DNA from 3 places in the Kribbella sp. NPDC049584 genome. Region 2 is predicted to be linked to each of the others. Evidence: riboswitches for the same ligand, from Rfam matches in the RefSeq annotation. Region 2 holds a riboswitch; each other region holds the start of a gene.

What was found. Region 2 has a riboswitch for ZMP and ZTP ahead of AB0J62_RS12930 (tetrahydrofolate dehydrogenase/cyclohydrolase catalytic domain-containing protein). Riboswitches for the same ligand answer to the same signal wherever they lie in the genome.
Region 1: linked by a shared signal. The riboswitch ahead of AB0J62_RS29425 (5-aminoimidazole-4-carboxamide ribonucleotide transformylase) and the one ahead of AB0J62_RS12930 (tetrahydrofolate dehydrogenase/cyclohydrolase catalytic domain-containing protein) in region 2 are both predicted to bind ZMP and ZTP.
Region 3: linked by a shared signal. The riboswitch ahead of AB0J62_RS23740 (glycine hydroxymethyltransferase) and the one ahead of AB0J62_RS12930 (tetrahydrofolate dehydrogenase/cyclohydrolase catalytic domain-containing protein) in region 2 are both predicted to bind ZMP and ZTP.

Annotation. Positions count from the first base shown of each region.
Region 1 covers NZ_JBFAPF010000010.1:37,156-40,420, forward strand. Annotated here, with positions in the region: gene ilvD (dihydroxy-acid dehydratase) at 1-800, opposite strand, end outside; gene AB0J62_RS29415 (class I SAM-dependent methyltransferase) at 854-1,585, shown strand; gene AB0J62_RS29420 (nuclear transport factor 2 family protein) at 1,592-1,963, shown strand; ZMP/ZTP riboswitch at 1,966-2,042, shown strand; gene AB0J62_RS29425 (5-aminoimidazole-4-carboxamide ribonucleotide transformylase) at 2,044-2,970, shown strand; gene AB0J62_RS29430 (AAA family ATPase) at 2,975-3,265, opposite strand, start outside.
Region 2 covers NZ_JBFAPF010000003.1:238,791-242,055, reverse strand. Annotated here, with positions in the region: gene AB0J62_RS12935 (beta-N-acetylglucosaminidase domain-containing protein) at 1-1,533, shown strand, start outside; ZMP/ZTP riboswitch at 1,533-1,618, shown strand; gene AB0J62_RS12930 (tetrahydrofolate dehydrogenase/cyclohydrolase catalytic domain-containing protein) at 1,638-2,480, shown strand; gene aroH (chorismate mutase) at 2,602-2,970, shown strand; gene AB0J62_RS12920 (prephenate dehydrogenase) at 2,967-3,265, shown strand, end outside.
Region 3 covers NZ_JBFAPF010000007.1:77,859-81,123, reverse strand. Annotated here, with positions in the region: gene AB0J62_RS23745 (acyl-CoA dehydrogenase family protein) at 1-1,187, shown strand, start outside; ZMP/ZTP riboswitch at 1,186-1,268, shown strand; gene AB0J62_RS23740 (glycine hydroxymethyltransferase) at 1,297-2,745, shown strand; gene AB0J62_RS23735 (DHA2 family efflux MFS transporter permease subunit) at 2,795-3,265, opposite strand, start outside.

The DNA.
Region 1 (3,265 bases), on a different contig from region 2:
ATCACCACGGCGATCGCGTTCTCAAAGGCCTCCTTGGTGAGGATCTGGCGGGCGGTGATGCCCTTCTGCAGCAGCCCCACGACGGCCTCGCCGGACTTGCGCGCGTAGCCGTCGCGGCGACGATCGACCGCCGGCGGTGCGGCTGAGCCGGGGAGCGACATACCGAGGGCCTCGGCGGACGCAGCCATCGTGTTGGCGGTGTACATCCCGCCGCAGGCGCCCTCGCCCGGGCAGATCGCACGCTCGACCGCGTCGACCTCCTCCCGCGTGATCAGGCCGCGGACGCACGCGCCGACCGCCTCGAACGCGTCGATGATCGTGACGTCCTTGTCGCCGAGCCTGCCGGGCATGATCGAACCGGCGTACAGGAAGACCGATGCGAGGTCGAGCCGGGCGGCGGCCATCAGCATGCCGGGCAGGGACTTGTCGCAGCCGGCCAGCAGCACCGAGCCGTCGAGCCGCTCGGCCTCCATCACGGTCTCGACCGAGTCCGCGATGATCTCCCGGCTGACCAGCGAGTAGTGCATGCCGACGTGGCCCATCGAGATGCCGTCGGAGACGCTGATCGTGCCGAACTCGAGCGGGTAGCCGCCGGCCGCGTGCACGCCTTCCTTGACGGCCTTCGCGAGCCGGTCGAGGGACAGGTTGCACGGGGTGATCTCGTTCCAGCTGGACGCGACTCCGACCTGCGGCTTGGCCCAGTCGTCGTCACCCATCCCGACCGCGCGGAGCATCCCCCGGCTGGCGGTGGCCTCCAGCCCGTCGGTCACTGTCCGGCTGCGGGGCTTCACATCGACCATGCGAGTCACTCTATTCCTTCGTCACTCGACGACGCCTGTGATTGCATTCGCGGGTGAGTGACGATCCGTACGGCGACGAACGACTGGTCGAGTTGTACGACCTCGACAACCCACCGGGTGACGACCACGCCCACTACCGCGCGCTGGCCTCCGGTGCCCGTAAGGTCCTGGACTTCGGCTGCGGCACCGGCCTGCTCACCCGCTCGCTCGTCGCCCCGGGCCGGGCGGTGATCGGTGTGGACCCGAGCCCCACGATGCTCGGCTACGCCCGCCGTCAGCCGGGAGCGGATGCAGTCACCTGGATCGACGGAGACTTCCGCGCCGTCGATCCCACCGGCGACGCAGACCTCGTCATCATCACCGGCAACACGATCATGCACATCAACAACCAGGGCGAGGTTTTCGCCGCGCTCGCGAAGGCGCTCCGCCCAGGCGGCGTCATCAGCTTCGAGTCGCGCAATCCGGCGGCGCGGGCGTGGGAGCAGTGGACCCGCGAGACGACGTACGGCGAACGCGACACCTCCGTCGGCCACCTCGTCGAATGGCTCGACCTGATCGAGGTCGGCGGTGATGCCGACGGCCGAGTGGTCTTCGACGCCCACAACCTCTTCCCGGACGGCCACGACGCCGTCTACCGCAACACCCTCTACTTCCGCTCCCCCGCCGACATCACAACCGACCTCGAGTCAGCCGGCTTCACCAACATCACCGTCCACGGCGGCTGGCACCAGGAGCCGCTGACCGACGACTCGCGCCTACTGATCTTCCACGCCACCAGGAGCTGACCGACCGTGGACCGACTCGAGGCCTATATCGACGGATGGCGGCGGCATGACATCGCCGGCGTTCTAGACACTCTGACCGACGACTGCGTCGTGATCGAGTGCTACGGGCCGGTCTACCGCGGCAAGGCCCGGGTCGAGCAGTGGATGAACGCCTGGTACGGCGCGGGCGGCACCGTCGACGCGTGGGAGATCACGTCGCGGGACGGGGCCGGCGAGCTGCTCGTTGCCGAGTGGCATTTCGAGTGCACGTGGAAGGGCGAGCCCGGCGCGTTCGACGGCGCGACGGTCGCGCGGCTCGACCAGGGGCGCATCGTGTATCTCCGCGAGTACGCCACCACGGCCCCGCTGTACGACTGGACCGGGACGTGGCGCGACTAAGCTGATTGGACCGCGACTGGCGAGGGTGGGGTACCACCGGGGAGCGAAGAACAAGGCGTCGTCCGCCTGGGCGCCTCCGACTGACCTCGGAGGTCCTCGTGCGTTATGGGATGAATCCGCATCAAACGGCCGTGATGGCGCCGGTCGATCGCGCGCCGTTCACGGTGGTTTCGGGCGAGCCGTCGTACATCAATGTGCTGGATGCGCTGACCGGTTGGCAGCTGGTGCGCGAGGCTGCTGCGACGTTCGGCGTACCGGCGGCTGCGTCGTACAAGCATGTGTCGCCGGCCGGCGCGGCGCTCGGCGGGAGCGTGGTCGAGGCCTATACGCGGGCGCGCGACGTCGATCCCAAGTCGTCGTACGGCGACTTCGTTGCGGTCTCGCATCCGGTCGACGCGGAGCTGGCGGCGGTGTTGAAGCGGGTCGTGTCGGACGGCATCATCGCGCCCGGGTACGACGAGGGCGTGGTCGACATCCTGGCGGCGAAGAAGCGCGGGACCTTTCTCGTACTGCAGGCCGACCCCGGCTTCGAGCCGCCGGCAGAGGAAGCGCGCGAGCTCTACGGCCTGCGGTTGACGCAGGAGCGGGATGCGCGGCCGCTGACACGAGACCTGCTCGACGATTCGCTGCCGGACGACGCGGCCCGGGACCTGCTGCTGGGGTTGATCGTTGCCCGCTACACCCAATCCAACACCGTCGTGATGGTGAAGGACGGGACGGCGATCGGCATCGGGGCCGGGCAACAGTCCCGGGTGGACTGCACGCGACTGGCCGGCGAGAAGGCGCAGCTGTGGTGGTCACGCCGGTCGGACGAACCGCTGACCGGCGTCTCGATGGTGTCCGACGGCGCGCTCCCGTTCACCGACAACGTCGAGGAGGCCCATCGCCGCGGCGTCAGCCACATCGCCGAGCCCGGCGGATCGATCCGCTCACCCGAAGTCGCCGCCGCGTGCGCTGCCCTCGGGATCACCTGGTCGGCGACGGGAGTTCGGCTGTTCAGGCATTGAAACCTCAAGCGCTGAGCAGATAGTCGCCTGAGGCAACGGCTTTGCGGACCTCGGCCGCGGTGTCCGCGGGATCGAGCGAGGACGTGTCGATCGCGTGCGGCTCGAGCTCGCCGAGATCCGCGAACGCCCCGTGCATGCCGGTGATCGCGTCCGCGTCCGTCAGTTCCACGCCGCCGCGGGACCGGCCGCGCCGCAACGTCGTGTCCAGGTCCGGCCGCAGGACGACGTACGACAACCTCCAATCGGCCGCGGCCGCGGCCGCGCGGAACGGGGCGAGGAACCACGGACCGATTAC
Region 2 (3,265 bases):
GAGGGGTACGTCGTCGCCGTCGGCGACCACCAGATCGTCCTCGACGGCGTCGACACCCGCGGCACCTACTACGCCGCGCTGACGCTCGACCAGCTTGTCCAGGGCAACCATGTGGATGGCGTCGAGATCCGCGACTGGCCGACGCTGCCGTACCGCGGCTCGATCGAAGGCTTCTACGGCACGCCGTGGTCGCATGCGGACCGCCTCGACCACCTGGACTATCTCGGCGCGCACAAGATGAACACGTACCAGTACGCGCCGAAGGACGACGTGTACCACCGCGAACAGTGGCGCGACCCCTACCCGGCCGACAAGCTGGCCGAGCTCGGCGAGCTGATCGAGCGGGCTCGGCGGAACAAGGTCGATTTCACCTTCGCGCTCTCGCCCGGCCTCTCGATCGCCTACACCTCCGACGAGGACTTCCAGGCGCTGATCGCGAAGTTCGAGGCCCTGTACGCGCTGGGCGTCCGGGTGTTCAACGTGCCGCTCGACGACATCGAGTACGAGAAATGGCACTCCGACGAGGACGCGACGAAGTACGGCACGGGTGGTGGCGCGGCCGGCGCCGCGCAGGCCGACCTGTGCAACCGCGTCCAGCGGGAGTGGATCGCGACCAAGCCGGACGTCGCTCCGCTGCAGATGGTCCCGACCGAGTACTACGACCTCGAAGAGACGCCGTACAAGCAGGCCCTGCGGGAGCAGCTCGATCCGGCCGTGATCGTGCACTGGACCGGTACTGCGGTCGTTCCGGAGCGGATCACGAGCGAACAAGCGGCCGCGGCGAAAGCGGTGTTCGGGCACGACATCCTGATCTGGGACAACTACCCGGTCAACGACTACGCGCACGGCCGGATCCTGCTCGCGGCGTACACCGGCCGCGAGCCCGGACTGGCGGAGCACGTCGTCGGCGTGATCTCGAACCCGATGAACCAGGCCGCGGCCAGCAAACTCGCTCTGTACTCGTTCGCCGAGTTCGGCTGGAAGCCCGCGACGTACGACGCCGACGCGTCCTGGCGCCGTGCGATCGCCGAGCGTGCCGGGGGAGACGCCGCGACCATCGCGGCGCTGGAGGTCTTCGCGGACCTGACGACGTACGACGGGAAGCTGCATCTGATCAACGCGCCGGTGCTGGCGTCGAAGATCGCGGCCTTCAAGGCGACCTGGGACGACGGCGATCTGGCCGGGGCGATCGCTGACCTCGAGCCGTACCTGGAGGCGATCGAGAACGCGTCCGCCCAGATCCGCAGCGGCGTGATCGACCCGGAGTTCGAAGCCGAGACCGACCCCTGGCTGGACGCCTCGTTCTACTGGGGCGGCGCGCTGCGCCAGGCGCTGCGCGTGTTCGAGGCGCAGGCGGAGGGCAACTCGTCCGACGTGGCGACCGCCCGCGACGAGATCGAGCACCTGGTCACGCAGGCCAACGAGATCCGCGACGTCCGCCTCCCGCACAGCAAGGTCCCGATCCGGATCGGCGACGGGGTGGCCGACAGGTTCATCGAAGAGGCGGGGTGGTCCGGCGGGCCGGTATCCTGAGGGCGGACCGCGACTGGCGCTGAGGTGGACGACCACCGGGGAACGGTCTGCCATCCGGCTTTCGCCGCGCGCCTGGGCACCCTTTGACGAGGAGGAGTGCGCAGATGACTGCCGAGCTGATGACTGGGACCGACCTCGCCGCCGAGATGGTGGCCAAGGCGGCGGAGCGCGCAGCCGCGCTGCGGGAGCAGTATGGCGTGCAGCCGTGCCTGGCGACCGTGCTGGTCGGTGACGACCCGGCGTCGGCGACGTACGTGCGGATGAAGCAGAACCGGTCGAAGAAGGCCGGGATCGCCTCGCGGAGCGTCGTCCTGCCGGCCGAGACGACGACCGACGAGCTGGTCGCCGAGATCCGGAAGCTGTCCGAGGATCTGGAGGTGCACGGGATCCTGCTGCAGCACCCGGTGCCGGCGCAGATCGACGAGCGGGCCGCGTTCGAGGCGATCGACCCGGCCAAGGATGTCGACGGCGTGACCATGCGGTCCTTCGCGGCGATGGCGTTCGGGGATCCGGGGTTCCGGTCCGCGACGCCGGGCGGGATCATGCGGCTGCTCGCGGCGTACGACGTACCGCTCGAAGGGGCGCACGCGGTCGTGATCGGCCGCAGCCCGATCCTCGGCAAGCCGGCCGGGATGTTGCTACTGGCATCGAACGCGACGGTGACCTATGCGCACTCGCGGACCCGGGACCTGCCCGAGCTGGTCCGGACCGCGGATGTGGTGATCGCGGCCGTCGGCAAGGCGAACTTCGTTCGCGGCGACTGGCTGAAGCCGGGCGCGGTCGTCGTCGACGCCGGCTACAACGAGGGCAACGTGGGCGACGTGCACTTCGAGGAGGCGGCCGAGGTGGCCCGCCTGATCACGCCGGTCCCGGGCGGCGTCGGGCCGATGACGATCGCGCTCCTGCTCGAGCAGACGGTCGACGCCGCCGCGGCCCAGCTGGGTTAAGGGTCGCACCCGTTCGCGCCGTGCACGATCCGAGACGGCTGTCCACTCCTTGACTACTCTGGCCTAGGGTTGGGGGAGATGAACCGGCGACCAACCGGAAACGGCGTATGGAGGCGAGCACGTGGCGGTACGGGCGATCCGGGGTGCCACCCAGCTGGACGTGGACGAGCGCGAGCACCTGCTCGAGCGGTCCGCGGAGCTGGTGAAGGCGGTCCTGGAGGCGAACGATCTGGAGAACGAGGATCTGATCAGCATCCTGTTCACCGTCACGTCGGACCTGCGTTCGGAGTTCCCGGCCGTCGCGGGGCGGCAGATCGGGCTGACCGACGTACCGCTGATGTGTATGCAGGAGATCCCGGTCCCGCACGCACTGCCGCGGGTGGTCCGGTTGATGGTGCACACCGAGACACCGCGCTCCCGCGACAAGATCCAGCACGTCTACCTCCACGGTGCCGTCGCCCTTCGTCCAGATCTCACGGGCGCTCAGTGAGCGAGCTCCGCGGTCCGGTTCGCATCGTCGGCACCGGCCTGATCGGTACGTCGATCGGCTTGGCGCTCGCCCGCCTGGGCGTGGTCGTGGAGCTCGTTGACGGGAACCCCGACAACGCGCTGATGGCAGAGCGGATCGGTGCCGGCTCGCGCCTGGTCCAGATCGAGCCGCAGTTGGTCGTGGTCGCCGTACCGCCGGACCATGTCGGCGCGGTGGTGGCCGAGCAGCTCGAGCAGACCGACGCGGTGGTGACGGATGCGGCCAGCGTGAAGTCCAAACCACTCGCCGACGCCCG
Region 3 (3,265 bases), on a different contig from region 2:
TGCCGGTCGCCCAGAAGAGCGGTGTGCTCGCCGGGATGGGGATGACCGAGAAGCAGGGCGGGTCCGACGTACGGGCGAACCTCACCACCGCGACGCCCGTGGGCGACGGTGAGTACCAGCTGAACGGGCACAAGTGGTTCTGCTCGGCGCCGCAGGTCGACGTCTTCCTGGTGCTGGCGCAGGCGCCGGACGGGCTGAGCTGCTTCGTCGTACCGCGGGTGCTTGCTGATGGCAACCGCAACCCGTTCGCGCTGCAGCGGCTGAAGGACAAGCTCGGCAACCGGTCGAACGCGTCGTCCGAGGTCGAGTTCCACGGCACGATCGGATACCGGCTGGGCGAGGAAGGCGCCGGGGTACGCACGATCATCGAGATGGTGGCGGCGACCCGATTGGACTGCGTGCTGGGCTCGGCAGCACTCCAACGGCGAGCGCTCGTCGAGGCCATCTGGCACACCAGGCACCGGAATGCCTTCGGCGGGTTGCTCGCCGACAAGCCGGCAATGCAGAACGTCCTCGCCGACTTGGCCATCGAGAGCGAAGCGGCCACAGCCCTAGCCATGCGCCTCGCGGCAGCAGTAGATGCATCCCGCGCCGCCGGCCCCAGAGGGGCCGGCGGCGCGGGGAACGGGGAGGTGCCGGGCGGGTCGGGGCGGAGCGCGGAGCAGGAGGCGGCGTTTCGGCGGATTGCTCTGCCGTTGGCCAAGTTCTGGGTTTGTAAGCGGACGCCGTTCATGGTGGCGGAGGCGTTGGAGTGTCTGGGCGGGAACGGGTACGTCGAGGAGTCCGGGCTGCCGTTGCTCTACCGGGAGTCGCCGTTGAACTCGATCTGGGAAGGGTCGGGGAACGTCAACGCGCTCGACGTACTGCGAGCCCTGAGAAGGCCCGAGTCGCTCGACGCCTGGCTGACCGAGATGGCCGCCGTACAAGGCGCCGACGCCAGGCTCGATGCAGCGGTCAACGACGTACTGCAAGCGCTTGCTGACATCGAGAACGCCGAGGCAGGCGCCCGGAGGCTGGCCGCGCTGATGGCCCTGTGCCTGCAGGGTTCGTTGCTGATCAGGTACTCGACACCGGCGGTCGCGGACGCGTTCGTGGCGTCCCGGTTGGCGAACGACTGGGGCGGTGTTTTCGGGACCCTGCCGAGGACCACACCGTTCCCACTGATCCTCGAGCGCGCGGTAGGGTGAGCGGCGTCGCGACTGGCGCGCTGAAGGTGGAGAACCACCGGGGAGCGAAACCCGTCGGCACCGTGCGCCTGGGTGCCTTCGACCCACTGCAACCGCAGGAGAGACAACGATGACTCAAACCTTCGATGCCGCCGCCGCGTCGGCCGCGTACAACAACGCGCTGCAGGTGATCGCCGCGGTCGAACCGACGATCGCCGGCGCGATCAAGGCCGAGCTGGCCGACCAGCGGTCCTCGCTGAAACTGATCGCGAGCGAGAACTACGCCTCCCCCGCCACCCTGCTGACGATGGGCAACTGGCTGTCCGACAAGTACGCCGAGGGCACGATCGGTCACCGCTTCTACGCCGGCTGCCAGAACGTCGACACCGTCGAGCAGACCGCCGCCGACCACGCGCGGGCGCTGTTCGACGCCCCGCACGCGTACGTCCAGCCGCACTCGGGAATCGACGCGAACCTGGTCGCGTTCTGGGCGATCCTGGCGCAGCGGATCGAGTCCCCGGCGCTGGCCGAGGCGGGCGCGAAGCACGTCAACGACCTGTCCGAGGACGACTGGACCAAGCTCCGCAAGGCGCTCGGCGACCAGAAGATGCTCGGGATGTCGCTGGACGCCGGCGGTCACCTGACCCACGGTTTCCGGCCGAACATCTCCGGCAAGATGTTCAACCAGCACTCCTACGGCACCGACCCGGAGACGGGCCTGCTCGATTACGACGAGGTCGCCCGCAAGGCCCGCGAGTTCAAGCCGCTGATCCTGATCGCCGGCTACTCGGCGTACCCGCGCAAGGTCAACTTCGCCAAGATGCGCGAGATCGCCGACGAGGTCGGAGCGACGCTGATGGTCGACATGGCGCACTTCGCCGGTCTGGTCGCGGGCAAGGTCTTCACCGGGGACTTCGACCCGATCCCGCACGCACACGTCACCACGACCACGACGCACAAGTCGCTGCGTGGTCCGCGCGGCGGCATGGTGCTCTGCCAGCCGGAGTACGCCGAGTCCGTCGACCGCGGCTGCCCGATGGTGCTGGGTGGTCCGCTGAGCCAGACGATGGCCGCGAAGGCGGTCGCGCTGGCCGAGGCGCGGCAGCCGTCGTTCCGGGAGTACGCGCAGGCCGTCGCGGACAACGCCGTCGTACTGGCCGAGGGCCTGATGAAGCGTGGCGTGAAGCTCGTGACCGACGGCACCGAGAACCACCTGGTGCTGCTCGACGTGTCGTCGTACGGCATCACCGGCCGGCAGGCGGAGTCTGCGCTGCTCGACGCGGGCATCGTCACCAACCGCAACGCCGTACCGCGCGATCCGAACGGCGCCTGGTACACCTCGGGCATCCGGATCGGTACGCCGGCGCTCACCACGCGCGGGTTCGGCGCCGACGAGTTCGACCGGGTCGCCGAGCTGATCGTGGACGTGCTGTCCTCGACCACCCCGACGACCACGTCCGCGGGCGCGCCGTCCAAGGCGAAGTACGTCCTCGCCGACGGTGTCGCCGACAAGACCCGCGCCGCCTCGGCCGAGATCCTCGACAAGCACCCGCTGTACCCGGGCCTCGTGCTCAACTGACGGAGAACAGCGCCCGCTCCTTCTCCGGAGCGGGCGCTTTCGTTTGCGGTCAGGCGTCCTGCTGGACGCCGATCAGCGCGTCCTGCGAAGCCTTCGCGGCTCGCTTCGGCATCAGGATCGCGGCGAGGATCGCGCCGGCGGCGGCGATGGCTGCCGACACCCACATCGTGGTGTTCAGGCTGCTCATGAAGGCGTCGCGGACGTTGGCGAGCAGCTCCGGCGAGCCCGCCTGGGCGGCGACCGCCAGGCCGCCGCCCAGGCTCTTCTCGACCGCGTCGGCGACCTGTGCGGGCAGTCCGGTCGTGTCGAGGTCGTGGCGGTAGACCGAGTTGAGGACGGTCCCGAGTACGGCGACGCCGACCGTGCCGCCGACCTGCCGGAAGGCCTGCAGCAGACCGGATCCGGTCCCGGCCCGCTCCGGATCGAGGACGCCGAGCGCCGCGTTCATTGCCTGGGGCATCGAGCAGCCGAGGCCGAATCCGACCACCACGAACCAGATCGCCGTGTACCCGTACCCGGT